Regions from separate parts of the Lactobacillus sp. ESL0677 genome, predicted to be linked through region 2. Evidence: predicted binding sites of a transcription regulator. Region 2 holds the regulator's gene; the other holds the start of a gene.
The links. The regulator HrcA, encoded in region 2, represses chaperone genes, less so after heat shock. The targets are predictions, from matches to a motif close to TTAGCACTCNNNNNNNNNGAGTGCTAA.

Region 1 (16,747 bases), 620 kb from region 2:
AAAAACAGCAAGAGACAATTTTACACGGCTCAACGAAAGAAATTAAGTTTCACGTTACCGGTGATTTTGGCGTTAACGATACCACGGCACCGTTTGAAGGCGCGATGGAAAATGTTGAAAGGCGTTATAAACATCCAATGTCGAAATTCATGCGTGATGTGATGGGCAAGTATATGACCGAACTTACTTGTTCAACCTGCCACGGTAAACGCCTTAATGAAAAAGCATTGGCTGTTAAAGTGATGGGCAAGGATATTGCCGAAGCTTCAGAACTCGCAATCAACAAGGCACTAGACTTCTTTAACGGGGTTAAGTTTGATGAGCAAGAAACAATTATTGCCAAGCCAATTTTGAAAGAAGTCCGTGATCGTCTGACCTTTTTAAACAGTGTGGGCTTAGATTACTTAACTTTATCGCGATCAGCCAATACTTTATCAGGTGGGGAAGCACAGCGAATCCGCTTGGCAACACAGATTGGCTCCAATTTATCGGGAGTTATGTATGTCCTTGATGAGCCATCGATTGGGTTGCACCAACGTGATAATGATCGCTTAATTACTGCTTTAAAACGAATGCGCGACTTAGGTAACTCTCTGATTGTGGTTGAGCATGATGATGAAACAATGCGCCAGGCCGATTATCTGATTGATATGGGACCTGGTGCTGGGACCTATGGCGGTGAAGTAATGGCTGCTGGGACACCGCAAGAAGTTGAAGAAAATCCTCAATCGCTGACCGGACAGTATTTAACTGGTAAAAAGTTTGTCCCTGTTCCTTTAAAACGGCGCAAGGGTAACGGTAATAAGATTACTATTACGGGTGCTGCCGAAAATAATCTGAAAAATATTAAGGTTGATTTTCCTTTAGGCAAATTTATCGTAGTCAGTGGTGTGTCAGGTTCTGGTAAATCCACGTTAATTAACATGATTTTAAAACGGGCACTGGCGCAAAAATTAAATCGCAATCAGACTAAGCCAGGTAAGTACAAGAGTATCAGTGGCTATAAGAATATTGAAAAAATCATTGATATTGACCAAAGCCCGATTGGTCGAACACCACGCAGTAATCCGGCAACCTATACCAGTGTTTTTGATGATATTCGGACGCTGTTTGCCCAAACTAATGAGGCCAAATTACGGGGCTACACCAAAGCACGTTTCTCGTTTAACGTCAAGGGTGGTCGGTGTGAAGCCTGTCATGGTGATGGAATTATCAAGATTGAAATGAACTTTTTGCCAGATGTTTATGTACCGTGTGAGGTTTGTCACGGTAGTCGTTATAATTCGGAAACTCTAGAAGTTACATACCGGAAGAAAAATATTGCTCAAGTGCTGGATATGACGATTAGCGAAGCCTGCGACTTCTTTAAGAATATTCCTAAGATTGCCCGCAAGTTACAGACAATTGTTGATGTGGGTCTAGGCTACGTTAAGTTAGGTCAATCGGCAACAACTTTGTCTGGTGGGGAAGCTCAACGGATGAAACTTGCGGCTGAATTGCAAAAGTTGTCGACGGGCAAGAACTTTTATATTCTTGATGAGCCGACAACTGGGCTCCACACGGATGATATTAAGCGGTTGCTTGAGGTTTTACAACGGCTAGTTGATGAGGGCAATACCGTTTTAATTATTGAGCACAACCTTGATGTCATTAAAAATGCTGACTGGCTAATCGATCTTGGCCCTGAAGGCGGCGAAGGCGGCGGTAATATTGTTGCTACAGGTACTCCTGAGCAAGTTGCGGAAGTAGAAAATAGTTATACTGGACAATACCTCAAGCCAGTGTTGGTGCGGGATACAAAGCTAACAAAATTAGCAGCAAAAAAAAGAAAAGTTAAATAGCATTTAATTATTTGTTCAGAAGTGTACAATAAAGCACAAGGAGGACTGAAAATGGATAATTTTTCTAGTTACAGAGAACATCGCGGCTTTGATTGGGCTGCATTTCTTGCAGGTATTTTAATGATTGTGGCGGGTTTGTTCCTGCTACGTCATCCGGGTAAGGCATTGCATGCCTTTGTTTTGTTGTTTGCTATTTTGTCGATTGTCCAAGGATTTGTGTGGCTTGCGTTTTATAGTCATTTTCACTATTATATTTCCCTGAGCTGGATGTCGATTGTATCTGGGGTGCTAGATATCTTAGTTGGTATTTTGTTTCTATATTCATACGATGCCGCTGGGTTAACGCTGGCATACTTGTTTGCAATTTGGTTTTTGTTTGATTCCATTTCCGGCATTATCGTTTCGTGGCATATGCGCAACCTCTCGCGCTTTTATTTCTGGTTTAGCCTGATTTTAAATATTTTTGGCTTGCTAATTGCAATTAGTCTAATGTTTAATCCGGCATTATCGGCATTGACCTTGATTTGGCTGATTTCATTCTGGCTATTAATTTTTGGGGTTAATGAAATTGTTGTGGCTTTTGCCCGCAGATAATTAATAATGATTAAAAAGAGTCCGTTAAGGACTTTTTTTATTGGTTAAAAGGGTTATGAAACACCCGGTATGCTATAATTTAGATGATGGGAGGCTGGCTAAAATGGCTGACAAGAAAAAGCAATTGTTAATTGTCACAGGCATGAGTGGCGCCGGTAAAACGGTGACGGCGCATGCTTTAGAGGATATGGGCTATTTTGTGGTCGATAATTTGCCGCCAACGCTTCTGGGGAGTTTTTGGGATTTGATTGTAAATTCTGATGATTTCACAAAAGTTGCGGTTGTGATTGATTTACGGGTGAAAAATTTTTACCGTGATTTGCTTGATGAGGTTAATTCATTAGAAGACAACGGAACTGTGCAGACGACAATCGTCTTTTTGGATGCGTCAAACGATACATTGGTTGCGCGGTATAAGGAAACACGCAGGCTGCCGCCGCTTGCCAGTAGTGGCCGTTTGCTTGACGGGATTGAGCAAGAACGGCAAATTTTAACCGGAATCCGCAATCGCGCGAACTATATTATTGATACTTCTGAGTTAACGACTAAGCAGCTAAAACAAAAGTTGCTTAAAGAATTTAGCGATCGGCAAAGGCAGCCATTTTCGATTGAAGTGATGTCATTTGGCTTTAAGTATGGGATGCCAATCGATGCCGATATTGTAATGGACGTGCGTTTTTTGCCGAATCCATTTTATATACCAAAATTGCGGCCGTTTACCGGTTTAGACAAGCGGGTCTTTGATTACGTGATGGATAAAGAGACAACGCAGACCTTTTATGTGAAATTGCTTGACCTCTTAAAAATTGCTTTGCCCGGTTATATTAAAGAAGGCAAGGAAAAACTGACAATTGCGATTGGCTGCACGGGTGGTCAACACCGCAGCGTGGCGATTGCCCAGCAACTAGCCCGTGATTTAACTAAAGGCGGTTATCAGGTAGATATTACGCATCGTGAAATCAGTCGCTACACTAGAAAATAGGTGAATTAAATGGCGTATGGAGAAGGAAAAATTATCCGGGTAATTAAAAGTAGACGTCCTAAAGTCGTAGTTATTGGCGGCGGGACTGGCTTACCCGTAATTTTAAATGCATTAAAGGACCAGAATGCCGAAATCACGGCAATTGTGACCGTTTCGGATGATGGTGGGTCGTCAGGTTCAATTCGCAACTTTATTAATGTTGTGCCGCCCGGTGATATTCGTAATGTGCTAGTGGCTCTAAGTGATATTTCGCAAGAAGAGAAAAATATTTTTCAATACCGGTTTGATTCGTCAGACTCATTCTTTTCCGGCCATGCCATCGGTAATCTGATTATTGCAGCGCTAAATGAAATGCACGGCAATATCTTTGACGCAGTGCAGTCTTTATCCAAAATGATGCACGTTGATGGCCATGTTTTTCCTGCATCGAATGAACCTTTGACCTTAAATGCGGAATTTATTGATAGTACCAAGCAAGCTGGTGAAAAGGAAATCACTGATAAAGATAAGCGAATTAAACGCGTTTGGGTGACGGACACCAATTCTGATGATAAGCCGGAAGCGGTTTTACCGGTTTTGGCTTCCGTGATGCAGGCAGATGCTGTTGTATTGGGCCCAGGTAGTTTATTTACGTCAATTTTGCCTAATTTGATGATTCCGAATCTTGGTCAAGCGGTGCGCGAAACCAGTGCGGAAGTGATTTATATTTGTAATATTATGACGCAGTTGGGTGAGACCGATCATTTTTCTGATAGTGAGCACGTTGCGGTCATTAATAACCATCTTGGTGGCAATTATATTGATACAACGCTGGTTAATGGTGCCAAAATCGATATGAGCAAGTTTAATCCAGCAGATTACGATGCATACTTGGAACCTGTTAAGAATGACTTTGCGGGCTTGCGAGCTCAAGGCAGTCGCGTGATTACCGATGATTTCATTGACCAGCGCAGTGGTCTGGTCTTTCATGATGGTAAAAAGGTGGCGCGTGAGATTATCAGTTTGGCGTATGAAGCAATGTCCCGCAGAAAGAGGACCGATAAGTAATGGCAAGTTATGCGAGTAATGTTAAAAAGGAATTGACGGCATTGCCAATTCATCCCGAGCATGCGAAAGCAGAGCTGGCGGCATTTTTGCGAATGAATGGTGTGTTAAACTTTCACGATCATCAGTTTAGTTTGGATATTACCACAGAAAATCCGGCGATTGCGCGGCGGATTTTTTCCTTGATTAAAACCGCTTATCGCGTTGAGCCGCTGCTCATCGTGTCACGCAAGATGAAATTGAAGAAGAATAACCAATACCTTGTTCGCCTGCAAAATCATGTCCGTGAAATTTTAACCAATTTGGAGATTTTATCTGCGGAATCAGGCTTACTGACGCGAATTCCTAAGCGAATTATTACCTCTAAGGAAGGTGCAATGTCGTATTTGCGTGGTGCATTTTTGGCCAGCGGCAGCGTCAACAATCCCGAGACTAGTCGTTATCATCTGGAAATTTATTCAGCTTATGAAGATCATAATGATGATTTGCTGGAATTAATGAACCATTATTTTTTCTTGAATGCAAAAACAACTAAACGCAGGCGTGGATTTATTGTTTATCTCAAGGAAGCAGAAAAAATTGGTGATTTTCTTCATATTGTGGGCGCGTTGAATGCCATGCTAGCGTTTGAAGATTTACGGATTATGCGTGATATGCGCAACTCTGTTAATCGGCTGGTCAACTGCGATACAGCTAATTTGAAAAAAACAGCAACAGCAGCTGCCAAGCAGGTTGAAGATATTGAATTGATTGAACGCAAGAAGGGACTAGATACATTACCGGAAAAGTTGCGTGACCTGGCGCAGTTGCGGTTAACTAATCCAGAGTTATCATTAAAGGAGCTGGCAGAGCAGGTGCCAGATGGCCCAATTTCAAAATCTGGTGTTAATCACCGACTTAAAAAATTGCACGAGTTAGCAGAAACCTTAAGACAATAAAAAAGAGTTCATTTTAAAATGAACTCTTTTTTATTGTTAAGTAATTACTTTTTCTTGTTAACCATAATTTCGTCAATCAAGCCGTAATCCTTAGCTTCTTGCGCGGTCATGTAGTTGTCGCGTTCAGTGTCCTTTTGGATTTTGTCTAACGGCTGGCCGGTAGTTTCGTGGATAATGTTGTTAATCTTTTCCCGACTCTTCAAAATTTCAGTAGCAGCAATTTGAATGTCAGTTTGCTGACCCTGAGCACCACCTAAAGGTTGGTGAATTAAGACTGTCGAGTTTGGCAATGCAAACCGTTTACCTTTGGCACCACTAGTAAGTAAGATTGAAGCCATTGAAGCGGCCATCCCGATGGCAATCGTGGAAACGTCGGACTTGATAAAGTTCATTGTATCCATAATTGCCAAGCCTGAAGTGATTACACCACCGGGTGAGTTAATGTAAAGTGAAATATCTTTGGTGTTGTCTTGAGCATCAAGGAAAAGTAGTTGCGCAATAATCGTATTTGCCATATCATCGTTAATTTCGCCACTCAGCATGATAATCCGGTCTTTTAATAACCGCGAATAAATGTCGTATGCACGTTCACCGCGAGCAGTTTGTTCGATAACTGTAGGTACAAGCATATTTCTGCCTCCTAAATTTAAGTTCTAATTATTAGCACTCTAATAAGTACAGTGCTAATTAAATCACTTACATGGGTGACTGTCAATGAAAGTGTATCAATTTTGTATTTTTTGTAACGAGCTTCTTATATTACAATATAGAGAGTATATTAAATTTTGGAGGAAAGATTTTGAAGCATTTTAATAAAATAGCAACTATTATGACGACTTTGATGCTGGGAGCATCTGTCGCAACTAGCTCCCCTACGGCAGCAGTTTTTGCTGCTACAACTGACTCTGATGCACCTGCTTCAGATACCAGTGCAAATTCCAATTCGAATTCTGTGAATAGGCCTGACGACTCAAAGGATACAACTGGCACTAATACACCAGATGCAGATAAGCCGGCCGATAATACTAAGCCTGATGACACATCGAACGCTGCAGATACTGATAAACCAAAAAAGCATAAAGCTAAGCCAAAGCAAAAGGTTACTGGTTATTCAATGATGACCAAGGTTGCTGGTAACAAGAATTATAAGGTTTGGAAGACAGTTTCTGACGGTAAGGTTCACACTAAAGTTGCCGACGGTAAGATTTACCAATACAATCACATTCAGTCAGATCAATTGATTGAGACCAAGAAGGCCCGTTATTGGCGAATTTATGTTGACGGTCGTGAAGTTGGTTATGTCAACGAAAATTATTTTGCTAAAAATCAGATTGCAGTACCGAAGACAGTTTCTTTAGTACGGAATGATAACTATGACTTTTTCTCATCTGACGCTATTTCCTATGTTACTAACAGCATGGGAACTGTCATTGATAGCAGTCAAGTTAAAATTTCTAAGCAAGACATTTCTTGTAGTAAGGCTAAAACTTATAAAGTTAAATACAGTTATGGCTCAGCCAAAGCTACAGTTAAGGTAACGGTAAGAAAGAGTACCAGTGAAGGAATTGTTGATCCCAACGATTATGCTTCTGTGACTGGACAACCTGGTACTGAGGATTATAAGAGCTGGAAAAAGCACTATGGTTCCTCAGTTAATTACATTAGTCCAACTGAGTATACCCCAGAAACTGAGTCTCATACTTTAAGTAGTAACGGCTTGACATTGAAGACCAAGTTTTATCAACCAGTGTTACTAAGTGTTAAAGATCCATCCGATGATAACATTAACCGTGTGGGTCATATTCCAGAAGGGATGACGGTTTCTAATGGTTGGGCTTACACGAGTTTATTAAGTCACACCAACTTAATGTCAGGACATGTTGTTGGTTATGATTTAAATAAGTTAAAAAGTCCATATAATGCTCAGCACCTGCTCGATATGTCGCAAACTGATTTTAATAATTATGTAAAGCATATCAAGGTTAGTCAATATATTCCGATTGGCCACGGTCAAGCAATGGGCGCAAGCAATAAATATATTTACGTGATTAACAATGATCATACACAAAAGGAAAGTACTGACTCAGTTGAATTGGTACAAATTCGCAAGAGTGATATGCAAATTAATAAGATTTGGACTTTTAAGACCTGGATTGGTGACGATTCACAACCGCGTTATTTCCAAAATGGTGTTGTAATGTCTGATACTGACATGTACACTGTTTATCACGATGCCAAGAACAAGTGCTATGAGTACTGGGAATTGCAACGCAAAGGTGATAATTGGTACCCAAAGCTTGTTGGTAAGACCAATGGTAATTTTGTTAGTAACGGTGCCCCAGTTCAGGGCTTTGCCTATGATCCCGTTAACCAAAGGTTCTACTTGGGCTTTAACGATTTGATCTTTAAGATGAGTCGCGATGGTGCGATTAAGCAGGCTTACCAATTTGACACTGGTCGTGAGATTGAGGGCATGTCAGTTAGTGATAATCAGTTATACGTTAACTTGGCCCAACGTGCAGAATTGTTGGTTAGCATGAATATTAACTAAAAAAGTAAGAGCTGTAAGCTCTTATTTTTTTGCTTCAATTTATTTGATAGATTAGATAATTGATTTTGGAGAAATTAAAATTGTTCGCCTGGTTTCTACATGCTATAATATAGCTGTAAATAAAAAGAAGCCCTGTTAGCGTAGGACTTCTTTGAACAAGCAACTCCGCTTTTAAGAGCGGTGGCTAGTTATAGTTTTTTAGACTATCCCATAACCTTTGAAGTTATAAGTGGGACGGTTTTTCACTTTAAAATTTTTTAAAGCAAGCTTTAGTTCATCAAGTGCTTTGATTAACTCGGTGGCATTATCAGTTAACTTGATTAAGCTACTGATAATTTCAGCCAATGTCCAAATAATCATTGCGAGTGATAGACTAAAAGCAATAACAATATCCAAGGTGGATACCCGACTAATCCTTTCTGTAGGATTCTGTAGTTTATAGTTGTTACACCATAAGCACCACTTCCTTAGGTTAGAAATTAGTCACCGCAATCTAGCTTATACTCATGCTTATTTAATTATAGCAAAATAACATTAAAATTGGACAGATAATTTTATAATGAGCTGACTCATTCTCTTACCAAGCAGCGTTATACTATTAATTTTGCAAGAACTAAGTGATACTTGGTTCCTGTTTTGTTGCCTAATTTTTGAAATAAATATTGAACAAAGATTATATGAGGTGAATACTAAAATATTTATGTATATCTATACCAAATACTTTATAATATTAATATAGGATATAAAAGTGGGGGGGTAAACATGATATTAAACAGTAGATTTTTATATGACTCAAACTGGAAAAGGAAAGAACTAAAAATATAAAAAGAAAGGCGTAAGCAATTAAAAAGAAGAAAGAAAGTAGTTATTAAAAAGATAAGCAACAATAAACTTGAAAATGAAGTTAATGAATTAGAAAGAAAGGCTAAATCAATGACGGAAGATACCGAAGATAGTGAAACTAAATCTACCCCTAGATCATGTACTGGGAAATTGAAAGATACATCTCATAGTGATGACAATTCAGTTTCAACTAATGAAAAAACTAAAACTAAAAATAAAAATAATGATGATGATAATGATAACTCTCCTGAAGAAGATAATCACAAGAAACCGAAGTTACCATGCTATAAGCATAAATGCGTAGAAGTAACACTTTATATAATATACATAGTCACCGGTATTATATGTATATGTACTGATCACTTTAAACGATTTGGGTTATTTATAAGAAGATTATGGTATTTTTTTTCAAGTACTAATATTGGCTTTTGTACTATTTTACTAGTAATTTTTATTCTTACTGTTTGGTGTTATCATAAAGATTGGTTTAAAAAGAAGGTAAGCACTAATAGTCAAAATAAAGAGAGTGAACAATTACGATATCAACAATTACGTAAAAGAGAAAATCTAGCTAATAGAAAGATAACTAATAATAATCTTGAAATTAAGGTTAATAAATTAGAGAAAATAGCTAAATATGACAATCTTAAAGCTATGGCTACAACGAAGAAAACTAAATCTAAGAATTTAAAAGTAGAGAACAATGATAAAGCTGATGAATATTATAGAAATTGGTGCGATGTATGGCTTTCACGTACTGAAGGAATTTCGGTACTTATTGCCATATTTTCGCTCACTGTGCCGTCCAAAAATAATTGGGGACAATTATTAACATTAGCAATTTTAAGTGGAATATCTATAGGTTCAATCTGGTTCTTTTCAAGACAAGAGCACATAAAAGAAGTAATTGCATATGACAAGAATGCAAAAATTAAATTTATTAATATATTTTTAATTACTTTATTGATAATTGACTTGGTGTGTTTTTTATATTTAAGTTTTGGTCTTGGAAATACAGGTGTAATAGCAGCAGGTGTATTTATAACTGCTGTAATAACATTTTATAGTCTAAAAAAGCATAGCGAGACAGTGAGAAAAAATATAAATAACCACATAGAAAATAAAGATAATAAGTAATTGATATAAATACTGTAATTTTTAAAATACATCACTTTTAAAATTTTAAAAGTGATGTTCAAAAACGTCTCAACTATAGATAGTCGAGACGTTTTTATGTGTTTGCTCTCTTTCAACCCTAATTATCTATCGTATATTTATGCAAAAAATATTAAATAGCCATTTAAATACGCTGATATGTATATTATACTGGACAGGTAAGGCAAAACCAATCATTAAATAGCTAAGAAATTAACTATTTAGTCAAACAAATGAAGTCAAAGCCGTTGGACATATCAGCTTCAGCTAAACTTAAGATTTAGGTTTAGTAGCTGCCTTTTTTGACAATTTAATAAGATGGGGTAGCACCCCTTAGAGTGATAATCGTTAAATTACATTTATTATTTTAGCATACTCATGGTACCAAAATAATAGGTGTAAACTTGTGCCGATAAACAATTATCAGTAGAAGTTTGCACCTATTAATTAAATGTAATAAAAAATAGTTGAGCTAACACTACTAAAACTGTTAGTTCAACTATTTTCTTGAGAAAGAGTAACTATTGGCAAGCCGCCATTACCAAATTAGGATTCGCAAAATTCATAATTGGTACTGAGCCACTTAAAAGAACTAACGAGGTTAAAGCTGTACCAACTTTAGCCAAAGTTTTCTTTACCGTATGCATAGTTACCCGCCTTCCTTTTCTCTAATATGGTCAATAATAACACAATTATGAACGGATTACACAATGAGTTTTTAATAATTTTTCGCACTGACATATTAATGAATACAAGCTTGTACTAATAATTCATTTATTAGCAGAATTTTATATTTATTAGAAAGAAGTTTATCAACTATGAAAATTAAAAATAAAATTACCACTTTGGCACTATTGAGTGTCTTAACACTAGGTACGACAAGTGCTATTGCGCCTGTACAATCAATAAAGGCTGATTCAATCCATGCTACTGATTCACGCTGGCTAGTTACACAAAACAATTGTGTAAATAATGTAGAAGCCAATTATGGCAAAGTAACCGCCCATCAATGGGACTTATTAAAAGATAAGCGTTCAGATTACAAAAAAAGTAAAAGTGCTGATTTTGATGGCATGAATCCTAAATGGGCTACTAGTAAAGATTTAGCCAAATATGCTAAAACTGCTAATGAACCAGGCTGGCATTTCTTTAACCATCACCGTTATGCTCGCTGGTGGGGCTTGGGCGCCTTTGGCGTTAATGTAAAAATCAATGTCAATGCTGCCAACGGGTATCATGAATATAATCATGATACCCGTTATTTTTGTTCCACTTATGATCAATGGTATGACTTCTCGCCATCAGGTTTAGGTGCGCCCCAAGATATGGGCCGCACCCCTGCATTTAGGTATGGTGGATTAATGATTCGTGGAGCTGGCCAGTTTAATGGTACGCCTTATGTTTTAGTAACTCAAAACCAAATTGAAGATAAATATGATACGTCCGCATTTAGTGCCGTACCGCTGCAAGATATTACGGTACCTTATGGTATGAAAATGACTGGTAACATTACGGGTTATTTACTTGATGGCTTTGATGAAGAAACTGGTGGTGCTATTAATAACTTACATAAAACTACTATCAAAAATAACTTGTTTTATGAAAGCGCTACAGTTTCCAAAAATGAGCGTAAACATAGTAAGGAACTATTAGTAGCCTTAGATACGCCTTATAAATTAGATGATGGTAAAAACTATTATTTAGCTTATGAAGATGTTGTCAATGGTAGCAGTTCTTATGGCTTATTAATTCCAGAAGATCAATTATCTAAACTAGTACCTCACAAAGTTTATTATCAACACGTTGGCTCATTTACAAAGACTAAAGGAACTAATAGCTACAATACGTTTAAGCCCAAGCATAAATATATCAGTGGCTGGGATAACTAAACAACAAAAAAAGCCACTCATTTTGAGTGGCTAATGATTAAATATAAATTGGACTATGAAAAATAAACTACTAACTTCTTACATTTTAATAATCTGGTCAAACTGGGTTAACCAATTTATTATTTGCGTCATCGGCTAATGAACGAATATTTTGGTTGTGATTATTGATGGATTGGGGTCGTAGTAGCCTAATCCATCCCCATAATAAAAATAGCAGCAGCGTTGCGGCTCACGTTTAGTGAAAGCCGCAGAACGCTGCTGCTATTTATTTTAAATAATTATCTTGTTATTTAGCGACCAGTATCTTCTTACTCAACTAACTTCAACTTATTCTTAGCCGTTTTCTCAAGTATGAATAAACTAGGAGTACTATATACTTTTGGTAGCATCAAATCTTTAGCAACTTTATTAATATTAATATTTTTATTTGCAGCTACAACATAGACTAAATGATGCTGCTTAACGTCTGCCTTAATGCGATCACGAAGTTCAAATCTGGATTCATAACAGCGCGAACAGGTATCACGATAAACAATTACATTAATCTTCGTTTTAGGTTTTGCCTGTAAACAAGCAGTAATAAACTTAGGATCAACTTTATCATTATAAAAGGCTACTCGTGGACCATAATTTACACTCTTAAGAACTTTAGTTACACCATTTTTAGGTAAAGTCGTGTTAACAGTAGGTGGTTTGGGCCCACTTTCATGTGTTACAATCGCGCTTACGCTAACAATCCCAATTATTAATACTAGAATTGCCGCAATAACATAGCCTTTATGCTTGAGTAATTGTTTACCAGTTTTTTTCATTATCCTGACCTTTCATTATTTTTTTATCAGTAATATACTATATTGTACCAATTAATAAATCTGTTATACAGCATTTATTAAAGTTTTATTTTGAAGAGAGTTAATTTAGATGAAACAATATTTTAGTAATTTTGCTATTCACTTACGCTGGGGTAATCAGGCACTACTTATTTTGGGTATTTTAGTAATATTATTCGTGATTGCCATTATTGGTTTAGTTTATTTTATGCGTAAAAGTAAGTATCTTGGTGCTGTCATAGCATTTACTATTAGCATTGTGCTGATTATCAGTAGCCTAATTATTATTCCCAGGACAGCAGTTACACCTAATATGGCACAGAATATCTTAGATGATGAAAAGACTGTTAGACAAGACGCCGTGCGCATTGGGAAGAATACCAAGGATGACATTCGTAGACGGCCTAATATTAATACCTTACCCGAGAATTTCAAAACTTCTAATTTACACGTTACCAAAGAAGATGTCATGTACAATCGTTATCGTAGTAAGATTGCAATGTCACGGTCTTATAACTTAATGCACGTAGTTGTGGAAGCCTATCTTCGCCCAAGCATATACGATTCTTATGCTGGTAAACCGATTAAAGATAAGAAATTCGAAAAAGATATGCATAATTATTTCCAGATGATTAACACTTATAATCTCTACGCGCCAGTAGAACACAAAAAGCAAATTTATGCTGACGGTTTAGATTAAAGTCAAAACAAAAAAAGCGGCAGTAACCGCGGTCTCAAAAAAAGTGAACCACGGTGCTGCCGCTCTTTTTTATAGTTTAAGGCTATAAATTAAGCAATTGCTTCTTTTTAGCATCAAATTCAGCTTGGGTAATAATGCCATCATCTAATAAACCCTTTAATTCACGAAGTTTACTTAAAGAGTCATTTTCGGTAGGTGCGGCAGTTACTGGACTTTGACCACGATTTTTATATGCAGCCACAGCATTCTTAATCGCTTTCGCCATCGTTGAAACCGTATCTGCTCTAACTTTCTTTACTAGTAAGTGTTGATTACCACTAGCTATGCTAATGTCACCTTCAAAGATTCTTTTCTTGAAAGAAACCCCAGTGATTGAATCTAATCCAACTTCCGATTGGTTAGATCCAAAAAGGAAGCGTTTACTAAGAAAGATTACACGTTTATTAGTACATACTATTAATTCAACGGTACCATCACCCAAATCATCGCTATCTAGGCTACCACTTGTTGCATATTTAATGACTTCATCGTCATCCATTATTTTGGACAGCAATTTTACTTCACTTTTGGCACTAAACGAAAATACAAGTTTAGGTACACCTGCATTTTTTAATTGTTGTTCAACTGTTTCCAAATCCATTCTAATATATTCTCCTAAGTTTAAACTTGATATTTACTGGTAATATACTTCTCAACAAGTATAGATTTAGCAACATTAGAATGTCAATGTGCTTTTCTGCTTCAATATAGCCTGAGTAATTTTAAGTTGATTAATTTTTACTTTTTCTTTTGACAAGCAGGGCATAATCCAAAGATTTCCAAATGGCTGGCTGAGCTCACAAAACCAGTTTGATTTTCAGCCTCAAGTCGCATTTGGTCTTCAATTGCGCGAAAATTGGGATAAAAAACATCAGCAATTTTACCGCAATTAGTACAGATAATATGAAAGTGTGGCTTAACAAAGTAGTCGTAGTGCGATGAGTTATCACCGTTCTTGATTTCAATTACAATGCCGGCTTCTACTAATTTCTTTAAAGTATTGTATATCGTTGCCCGATAAGTTGGAATTATATCACTACTGACTGCTTGATAAATCATTGCCGCTGTTGGGTGATTATGGTGCGACATCAAATATGTTAAAATTTTCAATCGCGGATGTGTGACTTTTAAGTGGTGCTGACGCAGCAATTGTTCTGCCTTACTAGCTTGCTTTGTGGTCAAAGATAATCATCTCCCTCATCTTTTTGTCTTTAGTGTATCATTTTTTGCTAATAAAAAGCCGCCCAAAAAGGGCGGCGAGATAATTTTACCATAGGTTACATTTTGGCATCTTGATGACGCTTGATTGTTGGTAAAATTAAACCAAGCAGGAACAGGACAATTGGCGTTGCAATATTTAATGTCAATGTAAATGGATCAGGTGAGTACATCCCCATGATACAACATGCAGTTGTAACGGCAAAGCACCAGATACCAGCTGTAAATGCTAGACCTTGGTGAGTTGTCATTTGGTAAGTATTGCCAGTAATAAATTTCTTATATTGTTTACGCAATGCAACGTAAGCAGCAAAGATCCATAGGTAACGAACTGGCATAACAATTGAATTTAGTTTAACCAGCTGAGCCATTACTGCCTGAGCATTTGGCATCAAGATTTGCAGGATAATTAAGCCACCAGATAAGATAACAATTAACCAGATACCATTGATATATGCACCGTGCTTATTTAATTTGAGTAATTTATTAGGGATAAAGTCTTTAGCTTCTTTACTTCCTAAGAGCATTCTCAATGGCGCATCAATACTGATAACTAAAGTTGAAAACTGCCCGATAACATTGCACCAAGCATAAATATACATGAACAAACCGCCGACGCGATAGTATTGTCCCAGCTTGTTAAAGGCCATGTAAGGACCATTAGAAATGTATTCGTTCAGATGGCTGCTGACAATTTTAGGATCGAACATCATTGCCATAGCAATGGTACCTAAAATTGCTGAAACCATAACCATTACGGCCAGACCAATCATCGCTTTTGGAAAGTTCTTAGATGGGTCTTTCAGGTTGTTAACGTATGGTGAAATTTTCTCAGCACCACCAACGGCGAAAACTAGAATTGATAACGAGGTGAAATATTTCATGTTAAAAGTTGGCATGAAATTCTTCCAGTTCCAACTAATGTTGAAGTAGCCGGCATGCGGATTAATCACAGGTGCTGCAAACATCATGATGATGAATAAAATCGACATCACAAACATTGAAGTACCAGCGATTGTTGAGAGGGTCTTGATGACCGGTACGCCGCGGCTGGCAACCCAGCAGAAGAACAGGAAGACGGCAAGTGTGGCAAGTTGCGTCCAAGCCGTTGGCACGCTGTCGTACCAGTTGGTATTGCCGAAGATGCCCCAAGCCATTCCTCTTAGCCCACCCGTACCTTTACTAGAAATATAAACGATGTGGACAGCCCAGAAGGTCCAACCAGCGTAGTAGGCCCATTTTGGCCCCATTGTTGCGTTAACCCAGGAGGCAACACCACCTTCGGAATCTTTGAAAACGGAACCGAGTTCACCAACCATTAAGGCATAAGGAATAAAGAATAGCAGGAAGATCATAATCCAGCTAAAGATAACGTGGGTTCCATCGAAGTAGACAAAGCCGTTAACAACGTTCCCAAAGCTCCAAACGATGGAGAAGGCCATTGTTGCTAAGGTTGTCCACAACATTTTCTTGGAATTATCGTGTGTTTCAGTCATGAAATAATATTCTCCTTTCAGATAATTATTAATATTGTACACTAGGCTAACCTAAAAAGCTCTCATTTTTCATAAGTTAACAAGTACATTATGGCTTTTACTTGAAAAATTATATAACGCAAGTAACTATTGCAGAAGACTTATAATTGTGCAAGACTATCTTTATATTGTTAACTAGAGAGTAGGAAAATTATGAAAAAGAGACAAGTTGGGAAAAGTTTACTTACTGGTGCAATTATTGCAACTAGCTTATTTGCCTGTGGTAATTATCGCTCGGTAACCGCTAAAAGCTACAAAAAGGCGGTAACCAAAGTTGCAGGGAGTGGCAACTATACGGTTTATCATCATGCTTCTAAAAAGGGCCCAGCTGGTGCATTTACCTCAACTAAGTATTTTAAACATGCCAATTTGCAGGCAAAAAAGTCGGTAGCAACTAAAAAGGGTAAGTTTTGGCAAATTATTGTTTACGGTCGCACTGTTGGTTGGGTTAACCAGAATTTTTTTGCTAGAAACAAGATTGCGGTTGCTAAAAAAGTCAGTTTGGTTGAAAACAGCAATTATGAGTTTGAAACGCGGGATGCAATTAGCGTGGCGGCAGACAGCCAGGGAACAGCAATCAATCCTAGT
Region 2 (16,747 bases):
GAATTCACCGTCAGTTGCAGAACCATCACTTGTATTGCCGCCTTGTGAACCCGGATTCTGTGGGCCGGCTTGCGGGCCAGCTTGACCAGCTGCTCCTTGAGCACCACCATTAGCTTGGTACAATTTAACAGCCAAGTCTTGAGCAACCTTAGTTAATTCATCCTTCTTAGACTTCATTTCATCTAAGTTATTGTCCTTTTGCGCTTTCTTTAACGCATCAAGAGCATCTTGGACCTTCTTGGTATCATCTGCAGAAATCTTGTCGTTATCCTTAACTTCCTTCAGAGTCTTTTCAGTTGAGAAGATTAATTGGTCAACTTCATTACGTAAGTCAACTTCTTTTTTCTTCTTCTTATCCTCTTCAGCGTGTTCCTCGGCTTCTTTTTGCATCTTTTGAATTTCTTCATCAGAAAGACCGGATGAACTCTTGATTGTAATCTTCTGTTCCTTACCAGTACCCATATCCTTAGCAGAAACATTAACGATACCGTTCTTATCAATATCAAATGTAACTTGGATTTGTGGGACACCACGAGGTGCTGCAGGAATATCAGTTAATTCAAACCGACCTAAAGTCTTATCGTCTTGAGCCATTGGACGTTCACCTTGCAAAACATGAACATCAACGGCTGGTTGATTATCAGCAGCAGTTGAGAAGATTTGACTCTTAGAAGTTGGAATTGTTGTGTTCTTTTCAATTAACTTAGTGAAGACACCACCCATGGTTTCAATACCAAGTGATAATGGTGTAACATCAAGCAAAACAACGTCCTTAACGTCACCTGAAATAACTCCACCTTGAATGGCAGCACCTAAAGCAACAGCTTCGTCTGGGTTGATTGAGTGGTCAGGCTCCTTGCCAGCCCACTTCTTAACAGCTTCTTGAACAGCAGGAATACGAGTTGAACCACCGTTTAAGATAACCTTATCAATGTCACTAACTGTCAAGTCAGCATCATTTAAGGCATTGTCAAAAGCAACCTTAGTGCGATCAACTAAGTCACTAGTTAATTCATCAAATTTAGCACGAGTTAAGTCAGCTTCAAGGTGCAAAGGACCAGATTCACCAGCAGAGATGAACGGTAATGAAATGTGAGTTGAAGATACACCAGACAAGTCCTTCTTAGCCTTTTCTGCGGCATCCTTCAACCGTTGCAAAGCCATCTTGTCTTTAGATAAATCAACGCCATTTTCATCCTTAAAGTTTTGGATGAGCCAATCCATGATCTTGTTGTCAAAGTCGTCACCACCAAGGTGAGTATCACCATTAGTTGATAATACTTGGAAGACACCGTCACCTAATTGCAATACGGAAACATCAAAAGTACCACCACCAAGGTCGTAAACCAAGACTTTTTCATCTTCGGCATCCTTATCAAGGCCATATGCTAATGAAGAAGCAGTTGGTTCGTTAATGATCCGCTTAATGTCTAAGCCAGCAATCTTACCGGCATCCTTAGTAGCTTGACGTTGAGCATCATTGAAGTATGCAGGAACAGTGACAACTGCATCAGTAATCTTTTCACCTAAGTAATCTTCAGAGAATTTCTTGATATATTGCAAAATCATTGCGGAAATTTCTTGAGGAGTATAGGACTTATCTCCAACTTTAACTTTATAGTCTGCTTCACCCATGTGACGCTTAATTGAAATAACAGTATTCGGGTTAGTGATTGCCTGACGTTTTGCAACTTCACCAACTTGAATTTCACCGTCTTTGAAAGCAACTACTGATGGTGTAGTCCGATTACCTTCTGGGTTAGTAATAATCTTTGGTTCTTTACCTTCAAGAACAGCAACTGCTGAGTTAGTTGTTCCGAGGTCGATTCCGATAACTTTTGACATTGAATTAACATCCTTTCATTACTGTGCAACAACAACCATTGCTGGTCTTAATGTACGGTCTTTGTATTGATATCCTTTTTGTAAAACTTGGACAACGTGGTCCTTTTGATCATCGCTGCTAGCTGCAACTGTTTGAACAGCTTGATGCAGTGTCGGATCAAATTTAACACCTTCAGCCTCAATTTCACTAATTCCGTGATCTTTCATAGCCTTAACTAAAGAATCAAGTGTCATTTGCACACCCTTCTTTAGCTGTTGAGATGCTTCATCATCAACCTTGGCGACTAAGGCACGCTCTAAATTATCCATTGCTGGTAATACATCCTTAGCTAAAGATTGCGACTCATACTTTATTAATTGTGCTCGTTCTTTATTATAGCGGTTTTGCATATTTTGCATTTCCGCTTGACTACGCAAATACTTATCTTCAAAATCTTTGCTAGCTGCTTGAGCTTTAGTCAATTCTTCTTGAAGCTTTTGCTCTGGCGTTTTTTCTTTTTTATCTGCTTTTACAGCCTGCTTTTTCGCTTCGGATTTTGTTTCTTTTTCTGACTTTGCGGTAGTCGCTTCTGTTTGGTTTAAATCTTTTTCACTAGGAAAATCTTTTTTACTCACGGCTAACCTCCTTATTTAAATCGACCGTAATATTCAAGTAATTTCTTCGCTAACTCATTTCTGAAATATTCAAGTAAGCCAATTACTTGTGAATACGGCATATTCGTTGGCCCTAGCAAAGCAATTACACCTTTACCATGGGAACCAACACTGTACTCTGCAGTTAACAAACTATAATCTTTTAACAATTCGTTCGGTAATTCTGAGCCCAAACTGACCCTAACAGGAAATCGACCATTTTTTGAAGTCGGTTGGTAAGAAACCAAATTTGAAATCAAATCGTTATGATCGACTAATTCATATAACGAACGAATACTAGAGACATCCGCTGTTGAAGAATTATTTAACAAATTAATTTGACCATCAACATATAATTGTTCACTGGCAGCGTCATTAATGACATCTTCAACCAAATCAATCAGTTCGCTAGCATGTTTACCACTGATATTTTGACCAACAGCCTTATTAAGCAGCTCCGGCGTGATTTCAGCTAAACTTTTACCAACTAGTTCATCGTTAATCATGCGAACGGCTTTTTCAATCTCATCACCATGAACATTGTGCGGTAAATTATAAACCTGATTCTGAACACTACCATCACTGGTAACTAGAATTGCCATCACTTGCCGACCAACTAGCGGAACAATCCGAAATCCCGTTACAGTTACATCCTGATTTTCCGGTCCTTCCGCAAATGCCGTATAGTTAGTTAAATCGGATAAAATTTTAGCAGCTTCTTGAACGATTTCATTAACTTGATGAAACGGTCGGTCAAGCTGACTAATAACTTTGGTATAAACAGATTCCGGTATTTGCAGCGGCTCGACTAAATTATCAAGATAATAGCGGTAGCCCTCACTGGAAGGAACACGACCACTAGAAGAATGGGTCTTTTCAATTAAGCCCTTATCTTCTAGAACAACCATCTCATTTCTGATGGTTGCGCTCGACACCTTAATCGGCAACTGATTCATCACTGTCTTCGAACCTACTGGATCATGAGTCTGTGTAAAATCATTAATGATTGTTTTTAAAATAAGTTCTTGACGTTCGGTCAACATAAATATCGCCCTCACTTTTAGCACTCTCATATCTTTTGTGCTAACAATTATTATGATACTAGCATTTAGCAGAATGTCAAGTCGAGTGCTAAAAATATTTGGATTTTCTAGCAGCAAAAAATTTCCACCTACTTTTAAGTAGATGGAAGTCTTTATTTATCAGCAAAGTAAGCCTTGATTTCTGCTTCATCATGCGTCATTTGCTTTTTTAATCCTGCAAGATCAACAAATTTTATTTCACCCCGGGTATACTTATACCACTTGATAATCATTTTTTCCCCGTATGCTTCTTGGTCGAAGCCAAACAAGTTAGATTCAATAAAAATCTGTTTGCCTTCATTAATTGTCACGTTGTAGCCAACACTGGTCATGGAATCATACCATTTATCGCCAATGTTAGTTCTAGTTGCATAGACACCGACTTTAGGCAAAACCTTGTTTTCCGACCAAACCAAATTAGCCGTGGGGAAACCTAACTTGTGACCATTACGCAATCCGTGACCGACAATACCAGACATGACATACGGCGAACCTAACAGTTCGGTTGCTAGCTCCATATTGCCGTCGCTAATTGCTTTTCTAATTTCAGTTGAGCCAATTTTCTGACCTTCATAGGTTTGCTTAGGAACATCAATAATATCAAATCTTCCTTTAGCAAATTTAGGGAAGTTTTTCATATTGGCAACGTCTTTTGGCCCATAAGTATAATCAAACCCAGCAACAACGGTATCTGCTTTTAGCTGTACAATAATTTGATCGACAAATTCTTGCGCTGTTAGTTTGCTAAATTTGTCATTAAAATGAATAACAACTAAGTAATCGACACCCAATTGCGCCATTTTATAAGCCTTCTCATCCAGACTATCAATGTAAACAACCTTAGCATTTTGATAAACTTCTTTTGGATGACGGTCAAACGTCATGACAACAAGCGGCAAGTGCTTTCTAGTTGCTGCTTCACGCGCTAATTCAATCAAGTTTTGGTGTCCTCGGTGAACACCATCAAAAAACCCTAACGCTAATACGATTTTACTTGGTATTAAATTTTCTTTAACTGGATAAGTTAAATGGATAATTTGCACAATAAGACCTTCATTTCACCTATTCATTTTGCAAGAGCATCAAATTAGGACGATACTTTTCTGCATCCTTTTGATAAATTGCCTTAACCTTATTATTGTATCGTAATGCAACCTGATTTGCATCAGTTTCTAAAGCAATCGCCGCCCCATTTTTCACTTTTAGCCATTGGTCCATAGTTAAATCAACTTGCGTATAATTTTTAAAAAAGGCATCGATTGGCTGAATCAGTTGTGCGGCTCTACTTGGATCAGCCACAATTTCGTCCAAGCTGACTGCTTGACTAAGATCAAAGCCCGAGCTAGCGGTTCTGCGCAAAGTACTCATTACAGCCGGCACACCTAACTTATCTCCCAAATCATTGACTAATGAACGCACATAAGTCCCCTTACTGCATTCAATTACAAACGCAAACTCCTCTTGGCCTTTTTCTTTGTCAAAAACTGGTTGTGCAGTTAAGTCATAAGCTAGAACATTAACCTGCCGTTTAGGTCGTTCAACCTCAATTCCTGCACGGGCATATTCGTATAAATGTTTACCATTTACCCGTACGGCTGAATAAATTGGTGGTACCTGCTCAATCTTGCCCACAAACGACTGCATCCCCTGAGTAATTATCTTAGCTGCAAGCGGTTCTGTCATTTTTTTAGTTGCCAAAGTTGTGCCACTAATATCATAACTATCAGTGGCGTAGCCAAAAATACCTTCGCCAACATATTTTTTGTTTTGCGTGTGCATTAATTCAATTAGCTTAGTTGCCTGACCAATCGCAATCGGCAAGACACCAGTAACATCAGGGTCAAGCGTTCCAGCATGACCAATTTTTTTGATATGTAAGGCTTTGCGAAGATGGTACACGACATCGGCGCTAGTCATCCCCTTAGCCTTATCAATTACTAAAATACCGTTTAACATTTTTAACCCGTTCCCACTAAAAAAGCGCCACAATGGCGCCTTTTTTAATTGTTACGATCTGCTTCTTGCTTTTTTAAATCAGCAATTAACTTATCGATTTTACTACCATATTTAACAGAGTTGTCCCGCTTAAAAATTAACTCGGGAACTTTATAGACTGTCAAAACCTGCCCAAGCAAGTGACGCATCATTCCCTTGGCTTTTTCTAAGCCAGTAGCAACCTCTTCTTCCTTTTTTGGATCTTCAGAAAGAATACTGTAATAAACAGTTGCATATGATAAATCATTAGTACATTCAACCGCAGTAATCGTAACATCATTGACACGCGGATCACGAATATTTTTCCGCAAAATTTTGGTTAATTCACGGAGGACTTCTCCTTCAACACGACCAATTCTGTGCTTCATACTTTCCTCCTAGCAAAATTACTAATTAGGCTTAACCTCTTGCTTTTCAGTTGCTTCAAGCTGATCGCCAATCTTAATATCGTTATAGCCTTCAATTGTTAATCCACAATCGAATCCTTGCTTAACCACTTTAGCATCGTCCTTGAACCGCTTAAGTGAAGCAACTTTACCAGTGTAGATTACCACACCATCACGAATTAAGTTAACAGTTGAATCACGAGTAACATAACCAGAGTCAACAAAGGAACCAGCAATTGTACCAACCTTCGAAACCTTCCAAGTTTCACGAACAGTTAAGCTACCAACAACTTTATCTTCATAAGTTGGTTCAAGCATCCCTTGCATCGCAGCCTTTACATCATCAATTGCCTTGTAAATAATACTGTAAAGGCGAATATCAACACCATCAGCTTCAGCTTGTGACTTAGCAGTTGCAGTTGGCCGAACATTGAATCCAATGATGAAACCGTTGGAAGCACCAGCTAAAGTAACATCTGATTCATTAACAGCACCAACACCCGCGTGAATAATATTAACCCGAACGCCTTCAACTTCAATCTTTTCAAGTGATTGTTGCAGCGCTTCAGTAGAACCTTGAACATCAGCCTTTAAGACAATGTCAACTTCCTTCATGTTTTCTCTCTTCATTGTATCAAAGAGGTTGTCTAAAGTAATATGTTGAACATTTTCTCTTGATTGTTGCAAAGCTTGTTGTGCTCTTTGCTCACCAACACTACGGGCAGTCTTTTCATCATCAAAGACAACCAACTTATCAGCAGATTCAGGTACATCATTCAACCCGGTAATTTCAACTGGCATTGATGGTGTTGCCTTATCGATTTGACGACCACGATCGTTAGTCATTACACGTACCCGACCAAAGCGGTTACCAATAACGATTGGATCACCAGTGTGCAAAGTACCTTGTTGTACAAGCAAGTCGGCAACTGGACCACGTCCACGAGAAAGCCGCGCTTCAACAACTGTACCGATTGCTTGTTGCTTAGGATCAGCTTTCAATTCCATCACATCAGCTTGCAACAAAATCATTTGTAACAAGTCGTCAACATTTTCACCAGTTTTAGCAGAAATATTAACAAAAATTGTGTCACCACCGTAATCTTCTGGAATTAAGTTGTACTTCATCAACTGTTCTGTAACGTGTTGTGGGTTTGCACCTGGAGCATCCATCTTGTTGATTGCTACGATAATTGGCACTTTAGCACTCTTAGCGTGGTCAATAGCTTCAATTGTCTGTGGCATTACACCGTCATCGGCAGCAACAACCAAGACAACAATATCAGTTATTTCAGCACCACGCTCACGCATGTTTGAAAAGGCTGCATGTCCTGGGGTATCCAAGAAGGTAATCAAATGATCGCCAACATGAACTTGGTAAGCACCAATCTTCTGAGTGATACCACCTGCTTCATGAGCAGAAACATGTGTGTGTCGTAAGCGGTCAAGTAAAGTTGTCTTACCGTGGTCAACGTGACCCATGATTGTAACAACTGGTGGACGCTTAACCTGGTTTTTTGATTCTTTAGATGCTTCCATGCGTTTACTGTAAAGCGTATCAATATCAGAAATATCCTCATGAACCTTTTCTTCTGCATTAATACCGTATTCAGCAGCAATCAATTCAATCGTATCTTTATCTAAAGATTGGTTTTGGTTAGTCATTACACCAAGCATAAATAGCTTCTTAACGATTTCTGCTGGTTCACGGTGCAAAATTTTACCCAAATCTTGAGCATTCATACCAACTTCGTATACCAATGTTTCTGGTAATGGACGCTCTTTTCTCTGAGTTGGTTGCTTTTTTGGCGTTTGGTCAATTTGACGACGCTTATTTTTACGCTTACGACGTTCTTGACGGTCAGAATGATTGTTACTACCATTATTGCCAAAAGTTTGATTTCTACCCTTACGACCAGGTTTACCAGAATTACGTGAAGTATAGCCATTACCACGGCGCTTTTCTTCCTTAACTGGCTCTGGACCAGCATTATTAACTACTGGTTGTTGTCTAGGGACTGGTTCGTTCTGCTTCATTCTTGCTGGCGAAGGCTTAATAATCTTTGGACCAATAACCTTTGTCTCAGTTGTCTTTTCTTTTGCAGGTACCTTAGGTGCTGCAGCATTATTTTTAACTTTTTCAGTTGCCTTAGGATTTTGCAAATGCTCATGATAAGCCTTACGTGCCTTGTCAGCCTGCTTATTCAAATTGCTTTGCTCAACACGCTGCTTTTGCTTTAATTGCTTAAGCAAATCTTGAGCTGCTGGCTTAGAAGTATGCGCATTGGAATTAGTATTATTACTTGAACGGCGGTCTTGGTTACGCTCTTGCGAGTTACGGTTATTAGGCCGGCGATTGTTTCTGCGGCGATTATTATTTCTATTGCCAGTTTCTTCATGCTTCTTCTCATTCTTACGAATAGAAGTGACAGAAACCTTGATTTTGCTGCTCTTTTTAGCAGTCTTCTCTTGCTTTTTAGCGGGAGCGGAGCTATGGAAACTACCCTTTAATTGACTTACTTGTGAATCTTCTAGTGATGACATATGGTTTTTAACATCAAAGCCGAGGTCCTTTGCTTTTTTAACCACAACTTTATTATCGATGCCTAATTCTTTTGCAATTTCGTAAATTCTTTTTTTAGCCATCCCAATCACACTCCTTCATTAATCTTTTGTCCTAATGCCTTACAAAAACCAGCGTCAGTTAAGCCCAACACCTTACGTTCTTTACCAATTGCATGCGACATCTCATCGCTGCTAAATTCAGTAATAACCTTAACGTCATTCTGCTTAGCTGCTCTAGTGATCTTCTCACTTGTATCGGCATGGCTATCATTAGCCAAAATAACTATCTTGATTTGCTTTGCTTTAAGGCCAACTAACACAATTTCAAGCCCAGAAACTAATTTTCCAGCTCGTTGAGCAAGCCCAAGCAAATTTAATGCTTTTTGTCTATTTTGCAAATTTATTTATCACCAAACAATTCTTTTCTTGCCTTTTGATGATCCACATAAGAATACAGGTCTTCATAAAATGCGTCTGGAACTTTGGCACCTAGGCTTCGTTCTAAAACACCTTTTTCTTGTGCAAACTTGATCTTACTTGGATCTAGTGATACATATGCACCGCGTCCCGGTTTTTTACCGCTAGGATCAACAGAGACATTCTTGTCCTTGTCAATCACAATCCGCACTAATTCCTTTTTAGGCTGCATGGTATCAGTTAATAGATCTTTCCGCATTGGAATTTTTCTTTTTTTCAAAAGAACTCACCCCTAGACTTATTCTTCGTCTGCTTCTTCTTCAGGTTCAGCTAACTCTTCTTGCTCTTCTGCATCATCAACCTGAGCTTCTAAATCATCATCAGTAGCTTCGACTTCTTCAGCGACTTCAGTTTCAGTGTCAACAGCAACAGTTTCATCAGTTGTGTTTTCTGCTACTTCTGCAGCTTCTTCATTATCTTCGTTGGCAGCTTTGCTACTTTCATCAACAAATTCAACTTCAGATTCTGGTCTAATATCAATCTTGTAACCAGTTAAGCGAGCAGCTAAACGAACATTTTGACCCTTCTTACCAATTGCTAGCGATAATTGATAATCAGGAACAATTACAAGAGCACTCTTTTCATCTTCGTCATCGCCAAATTGAACAGCAATAACTTCAGCTGGATTAAGCGCATTGGCAATAAAGTCTGACGGGTCTTCTTCGTACTTAACGACGTCAATGTTTTCACCGTCAAGTTCATTAACCACATTTTGCACCCGGGCACCACGCTGACCAACACAAGTACCAACAGGATCAATGTTAGGATCATTTGACTTCACCGCAATCTTGGTCCGATCGCCTGCTTCACGGGCAATCGAAACAATCTCGACAGTACCATCAAAAATTTCTGGGACTTCTTGCTCAAACAAGCGTTTGACCATATTTGGTGCAGTTCGAGAAACAGTGATTTGCGCACCCTTAGAATCAGAACCAACATGAGTTACAAGAACACGAATTTGGTCTTGAGGGTTGTAAGTTTCGTTAGGCATTTGGTCATTGTGTGGCATAACAGCCTCAACATTACCAATTTTAACATAAACGAAGCGATTATCACGTCTTTCAACTGTACCAGTAATCAGTTCATCCTCATATTGTGAATACTCATCAATGATGTGATTGCGTTCAGCTTCGCGTAAATGTTGCATGATGACTTGTTTAGCAGTTTGCGCAGCAATCCGACCGAAGTCCTTTGGTGCAACTTCAAAACGAATTTCGTCGCCAACTTCATAAGCTTTATTGATGTTTAAGGCATCCTTTAAACTATATTCAAGTCGTTCATCATGAACCTCATCAACAACAGTCTTAACTGCTAGTAATTTAAAATTACCTTTGCGTTCATCAAATTCAACTTCAACATTTTGTGCTTGATTATAGTTCTTTTTGTAAGCAGCAACAAGAGCTGCCTTAATTGCTTCGACAATAACGTCTTGCTTGATACCCTTTGTCTTCTCTAAAGTAGCAAACGCCTCTAGCATTTCTTTAGACATAAGTTTAATCAGCCTTTCTAAAATTCAATTGCAAAACGGATATTTGCAATCAACTTGCGAGGAATAGTTAATCGTTTCCGTCTCGTCTTAATCTTTATTTCTAACTCGATTTCATCATCATTAAATGACTTGAGCGTACCCTCATAATTCTTTTCACCGTCAAGCTTTTGATAAAGGCCAACATGAATGTAATTATCAAGGGCTTTTTGCCAATCCTTCTTCGTTTTAATTGGTCGCTCAACACCGGGTGAAGATACTTCTAAAACGTAAGGTTCAGGGAACGGATCAGGCTCAATCTCGTCAAGTTTAGTTGAAACCAGTTCACTAAGCCCGACGATTTCATCCATATCAATTCCGTTTTCACGGTCAACATATATTCTTAAATAATTTTGGCCTTTTTCTTTTACGTATTCAATGTCCACCAACTCGTCATTGCGCTGTGCAATTATTGGTTTAATTTCTGTAAGAACAAGATCTGTAACTTTCGCCAAATATTTTCCTCCGTAATAAAAAGAGTGAGCAAAAAATACTGCTCACTCGAATTAATTATCCGAACTTCTAAATAAGTATACCATATTTTAACATCAATGTTCAATCAAAAACTTTTCTCGGTTAGCGTCAACTTTTTGCAATTTCGCCTCTCAGCTTTAGATCTGTTAAATCCTTGACCATTAACTTAGGCAAATTGCTTTTCATTCCATTCCTCATTAATCTAATAGCTATACCAGATAGACTTTCAGCTACCTGAACCCGTGTTTGGTTGCCCTCATCAGTTAACTGCCAATTATGAATTGCAAAAGCTCCAATTGTTTTTCCAGTCCAGCCAAAAAGATGACTTGTACATGTATGAACGGTTGATTTATATGTTAAACCATTCGACTTCCAAACAAACTGTGAATTTTCTTTAATCGGATAATTACTTTTTACTCTGACATAATTAATGTCACTTCTCCATGCTGTCCAATTCTTAATATCAGACAATACTTTCATCACAGTTTGGCTGTCTGCATCTATTAAAATGTTACTGCTAGCACTAACAATAGCATTATCATCAACATTAATATTAAAATTCTTCATTTATTATCACCTGATGATATTTTACTCAATTTTAAAAGTCAGTGTCAAACATCCTAAGATAGTTAGTAGATAGAAGTATAACAATACTTTTATCTACTTTTTCTTTTACAATTAAGGTTGAAGTCGAGGTCGTCATAAAAAGTAAATCTTTGAATTCAAATGTCAAACGAGTCCATAAATATTTCCCCTACCAACCTGTATAGTATCAAGGCTGCCAATTTTCCGCATTTCTTCACGAAAGTCAACATCATTATAATCGACATTGAACTACAGATTAGACTCAACAGCCTTGTATATCAAAGTATCATTATCTCCTTTGGTTAACTTAAAAACTGTAACACTGTAAATTTAACCCTTGATTAATCTATTCATTGCCTCTTCAACCTCCACGTATGACAGATAATTATCCCGAAACTTCTTAGCCTCACTCATCATCGGCAATTGCTGCTGCCGAATTTCTGCTTCTGCCTTATCAGTCGCAATCCCCAATTGGTTAGCGAGATAAAATTGCAGCGGTGCCGAATGAATGTGGTTGTACACGACCTTAAAATCATGACCAGCACCATACTTTTCTTGAGCACCCGATAATTCATGCAGCAAATGCTCCTTTTGGTTAGGGTGCCCCGACTGATTAGCAATATTCTTGCTAGAATAAAGTGAACGCTTAGTATTTAAACTGATATCGTCATTATTGGGATTAGTAAAATTGCTGATAATATCTTTTGCTTGTTTAATGGTTATCATTTCTTGCCTTCAATCAACTAAATCAAATCTTTTACTTATATTATATCTAGATAGATTGGTAAAAGTGAAACAAAAAATAGAATAATTCCTTTTCCTTGAAATTAATCATACACAAAAAATCGCTAGTCCAATGACTAACGATTTTCTTATATTAAATATCAAATAATGACAATTGATTTTGGTCAGGCATCCCTTCCAGAACGCCATTGTCTTCTAAATAGTCCATAATTGTTTGCGAAACTTTACCGCGCTTAGACAAATCTTCTTTTGACAAGAATTTTTGCTCAGCACGAGCTGCAACAATTTGTTTAGCCGCGTTATTACCAAGTCCGGGTACGGCATTGAATGGCGCTAAAATCGTGTGTTGGTCAAGAATCTTAAAATTAGTTGCTTCTGACTGGTTGATGTCAACCATCTTAATCTTAATTCCTCGCTCCAGACACTCATTAGCAATCTCAAGCACCGTCAATAAACTCTTGTCTTTAGCAGAAGCATCATTACCCTTGTCTTGAATGTCGGCCATTGCCTTTTTGACCGTATTTTTACCATGGCTCATCGCAACCAAGTCGAATAAGTCAGCCCGCACTGAGAAGTAAGCCGTGTAATAAATCTCGGGATAGTAAACCTTGAACCACGCAATCCGCAGCGCCATTAAAATGTAGGCAGTAGCGTGCGCCTTCGGGAACATATACTTGATTTTAAGACATGACGGGATATACCAGTTCGGAATCTTGTCATTTTTCTTCAAGACAGCCATGTCATCGTCGCTAATTCCGCGACCATGACGCACAGATTCCATTGTCGAAAAGGCAACTTCTGGCTTAACACCCCAGTGAATCAAGTCCATCATAATGTTGTCCCGACAACCAATTACGTTCTTCAGCTTGCAAGTACCGTCATTAATCAATTCCTCGGCGTTTCCGAGCCACACATCAGTACCATGTGACAGTCCAGAAATCTGCAATAATTCTGAAAAAGTCGTTGGTTTAGTCTCTTCAAGCATCCCCCGAACAAATCTAGTACCAAACTCTGGAACGCCTAAGGTACCCGTTTCTGATTGAATTTGTTCTGGCTTGACACCCAAAATCTTCGGACTAGAAAACAGCGACATGACACCCGGATCATCAGGTGGAATTGTCAATGGATCAATTCCTGATAAGTCCTGCAACATTCTGATCATCGTCGGGTCATCGTGCCCCAGAATATCAAACTTCAAGATATTATCATGAATGGAATGGAAGTCAAAGTGCGTCGTCAACCACGCCGCATTGACATCATCGGCAGGATATTGCACAGGTGTAAAATCATAAATGTCCATATCATCAGGCACAACAACAATTCCCGCGGGGTGCTGTCCAGTTGTTCGTTTAACACCACTGACACCAGCAGCTAATCTGTCAAGCTCGGCACCACGCAGGTTCAACTCTTGTTCTTCGTCATAATGTTTGGCATAACCATACGCGGTCTTGTCCGCCACCGTGGCAATTGTCCCAGCCCGATAAGAATTATCCGGCCCAAACATGACTCGAATAAAGTTATGCGCCACTGGCTGATAGTCACCCGAAAAGTTCAAATCAATATCGGGAACCTTATCACCGTGAAAGCCCAAGAAAGTAGCAAACGGAATATCCTGCCCATCTTTGACTAGTTCAGCACCACATTTTGGGCATTTTTTATCAGGCAAATCATAGCCTGAGCCATATTCACCATTCTCAAAGAACTTGGAATATTTACACTTTGGACAGCGGTAATGTGGCGCCAACGGATTAACTTCCGTAATTCCTGACATGGTTGCAACCAGACTTGAACCAACGGACCCTCGCGAGCCAACTAGGTAGCCATCTTTGTTAGACTTGGCAACTAACCGCTGTGAAATCAAGTAAATAACTGCATAACCATTGGAAATAATTGAGTTTAATTCCATTTCCAAACGGTCTTGGACGATTTTTGGTAGTGGCTGGCCATAGAGCTCATAAGCCTTATCGTAAGTCAACCGCTTCATTTCTTCATCGGCATTATCAATGTGCGGTGGGAACAGTCCATCCTTGATGGGTGCAATCTCCTCAGTTGCTGCCGCGATCTTATTCGGATTGGTAATGACAATCTCTTTAGCAGCTTCTTCACCAAGAAAACTAAAGGCATTAAGCATCTCTTGCGTGGTATAAAAGTGTAGGTCAGGCTGCGTTTTGTTGCGATCAGGATTACTTCGCTGCGCAGAAATTAAAATTGTGCGGTAAATAGCATCATGCTTTTCAACATAATGGGCATCCCCCGTAGCCACAACCGGCTTATTTAATTCCTTACCCAACTTATAAATATTGGTCAAAATCTCTTCTAACTCTGCTTCATCGCTAATCAAGTGGTCCACAATCATTTGCGCATAATTTGCAGGTGGTTGAACCTCAAGATAATCATAAAACTTGGCCTTTTTACGGGCCTCATCATAACCCTTTTGCATCATGGCAACAAAGACATCACCTTGCAAACAACCAGAACCATATAATAAGCCTTCATGATATTGCGCTAAGTCTGACTTAGGTGTCCGTGGTATCCGATAAAAGTCTTTGGTGCTGGCTATTGAAATTAAACGGTACATGTTTTTAAGTCCCGCCTGATTTTTAGCCAAAATCGTCATGTGTGACGGCCGCGCCCGCTTAAAGACCTGACCATGAGCAGCGTAATCATTCATCTTGCCTAGGTCATCTTCATCAAACTTGGCATTAAATGCATCAAGCAGCTTAAACATCAAATAACCTGTTGCTTCTGCATCCTGATTAGCACGGTGGTGATGTTCCAAGACGACATTGTACTTTTTAGCTAGCGAATCCAGTGTATGCCGGGTTTGTTCTGGGTGCAACAAGCGCGATACTTCTAGTGTATCGACAACTGGCTGTGTAATCTCTTGAAGACCAGTTCTTCTTAGTGCTGCATTAACAAAGCCAACATCAAACTGAACGTTGTGCCCACATAAAGGCCGCTCGCCATAAAAATCTTGAAATTGTTTAATAACAACCGCCTCATCGTCAGCTGCCCCAACCTGCTCGTCAGTAATCGAAGTTAAATTAATTGTTTGCTCACTTAACGGGTGGTGAGGATTAATAAACTTATCAAAACGCTCAATGACTTCGCCGTCTTTCATCTTGACGGCTCCAATTTCAATAATTGTGTCGTAAACCGATGATAGACCCGTGGTTTCCACATCAAAAATAACAAATTCGCGGTTTTCATAAGTCATTGGTGCCGGATTTAATACAAGCAGCGCATGATCGTCAATCATGTTGGCTTCAACGCCATAAACAATCTTAATCCCGTTTTTCTTACCAACATTATATGCTTCAGGAAATGATTGAACATCAGCGTGGTCAGTAATTGCAATCGCCTTTTGGCCAAACTTTTTAGCAGCAAGAATAAAGTCTGTTGCCGTATTAGTAGCATCAAGTTGACTCATATTAGTGTGCAAATGCAGCTCAACACGTTTTTCTTCACCTTGATATTCTTCGGTTCGCCCAACATGCTCAACAACTTCAAAACTAGAAATATTAAAGACAACATCGTGTTGCCATTGGTCATCAGCAGCTGAACCCTGCATTTTAGCCCAAGTACCTGGCTTCAATTCTGAAACACTCTTAATTTGTTCTTTATCAGAAACAAACTTTTTAAAAGAAATTGAGTCGCTATAATCTGTAATTTCACCGGTAAAAATAATTGCGCCGGACTTTAATTCCCGACTTTCAGTATTAAAAATATTACCTTCGATAACGACATTTCTAGTACCATCAACTACATCTTTAATTTGCGTAATTGGCAGACTTTCATCAAGCTTACGGTTGCCATAACGTGTCTTCTTAGTTGGATAAGCCTGCGGCTTTGGCCTTTCTTTAGACGGCGCCGCATTATAGGCTTCCTGCATGCTCTGCTCATGTTGCTCTTGCAACTGCTGCAGACTAGCCAAATTGCTTTGCGTGTTTTGTTCGTCAAGCTGCGTTACAAATTTTAGGTTAAAGAAACCAAAGTCACGCATTTCTTCTGCTAGCTGATCCAACATTTTTTGTTCAATTAAGCCATCAACCACTAAATTATCAACGGGAATAATCCAACGCCCATCTTCTTTTTTAGGCTTATGGCTGGAAATTAACTCACGAGCAACCGGCTGCAAAAAGTCCGAATTCTGTACGACATAGTGCCAATAATCTGTTAGATAATCATCAGCACCATCTTCAGTTCGAATAAAAAGCCGCGTTTTAACAAAAGAAGCAAAGCTCGCGTTAATTGCCTTATTCAAAGCCGCATAAGTTTCAAATTTTAGCGGAGTAGTAAAAAGAACATGGATATCCCACTTATGTTCTTTAGCGTATACATCCACGTTCTCAATTTCACCCTTTTGAAGCAAATCATTATCCGCGAATTGTTCCGGAAAATGAATTTGCTCTAAAAGATGTAAGAAAAGTTTGTTT

Region 1: clpP (ATP-dependent Clp endopeptidase proteolytic subunit ClpP) is a predicted target of HrcA. The motif match lies at 6,060-6,086, and genes of this name have one in related genera.

Annotation. Positions count from the first base shown of each region.
Region 1 covers NZ_CP113946.1:598,088-614,834, forward strand. Annotated here, with positions in the region: gene uvrA (excinuclease ABC subunit UvrA) at 1-1,841, shown strand, start outside; gene OZX76_RS03090 (DUF308 domain-containing protein) at 1,893-2,435, shown strand; gene rapZ (RNase adapter RapZ) at 2,539-3,417, shown strand; gene yvcK (uridine diphosphate-N-acetylglucosamine-binding protein YvcK) at 3,427-4,464, shown strand; gene whiA (DNA-binding protein WhiA) at 4,464-5,399, shown strand; gene clpP (ATP-dependent Clp endopeptidase proteolytic subunit ClpP) at 5,444-6,028, opposite strand; gene OZX76_RS03115 (SH3-like domain-containing protein) at 6,199-7,950, shown strand; gene OZX76_RS03120 (hypothetical protein) at 8,149-8,346, opposite strand; gene OZX76_RS03125 (hypothetical protein) at 8,884-9,930, shown strand; gene OZX76_RS03130 (hypothetical protein) at 10,470-10,595, opposite strand; gene OZX76_RS03135 (hypothetical protein) at 10,767-11,837, shown strand; gene OZX76_RS03140 (hypothetical protein) at 12,146-12,649, opposite strand; gene OZX76_RS03145 (hypothetical protein) at 12,759-13,367, shown strand; gene OZX76_RS03150 (PH domain-containing protein) at 13,450-14,007, opposite strand; gene OZX76_RS03155 (Fur family transcriptional regulator) at 14,145-14,588, opposite strand; gene OZX76_RS03160 (amino acid permease) at 14,684-16,120, opposite strand; gene OZX76_RS03165 (SH3-like domain-containing protein) at 16,313-16,747, shown strand, end outside.
Region 2 covers NZ_CP113946.1:1,215,833-1,232,579, forward strand. Annotated here, with positions in the region: gene dnaK (molecular chaperone DnaK) at 1-1,845, opposite strand, end outside; gene grpE (nucleotide exchange factor GrpE) at 1,864-2,460, opposite strand; gene hrcA (heat-inducible transcriptional repressor HrcA) at 2,472-3,521, opposite strand; gene ribF (riboflavin biosynthesis protein RibF) at 3,674-4,603, opposite strand; gene truB (tRNA pseudouridine(55) synthase TruB) at 4,623-5,516, opposite strand; gene OZX76_RS05950 (ribosome-binding factor A) at 5,561-5,923, opposite strand; gene infB (translation initiation factor IF-2) at 5,945-8,587, opposite strand; gene OZX76_RS05960 (ribosomal L7Ae/L30e/S12e/Gadd45 family protein) at 8,593-8,904, opposite strand; gene OZX76_RS05965 (YlxR family protein) at 8,907-9,203, opposite strand; gene nusA (transcription termination factor NusA) at 9,222-10,472, opposite strand; gene rimP (ribosome maturation factor RimP) at 10,490-10,963, opposite strand; gene OZX76_RS05980 (SRPBCC family protein) at 11,091-11,549, opposite strand; gene OZX76_RS05985 (hypothetical protein) at 11,898-12,293, opposite strand; gene OZX76_RS05990 (PolC-type DNA polymerase III) at 12,445-16,747, opposite strand, start outside.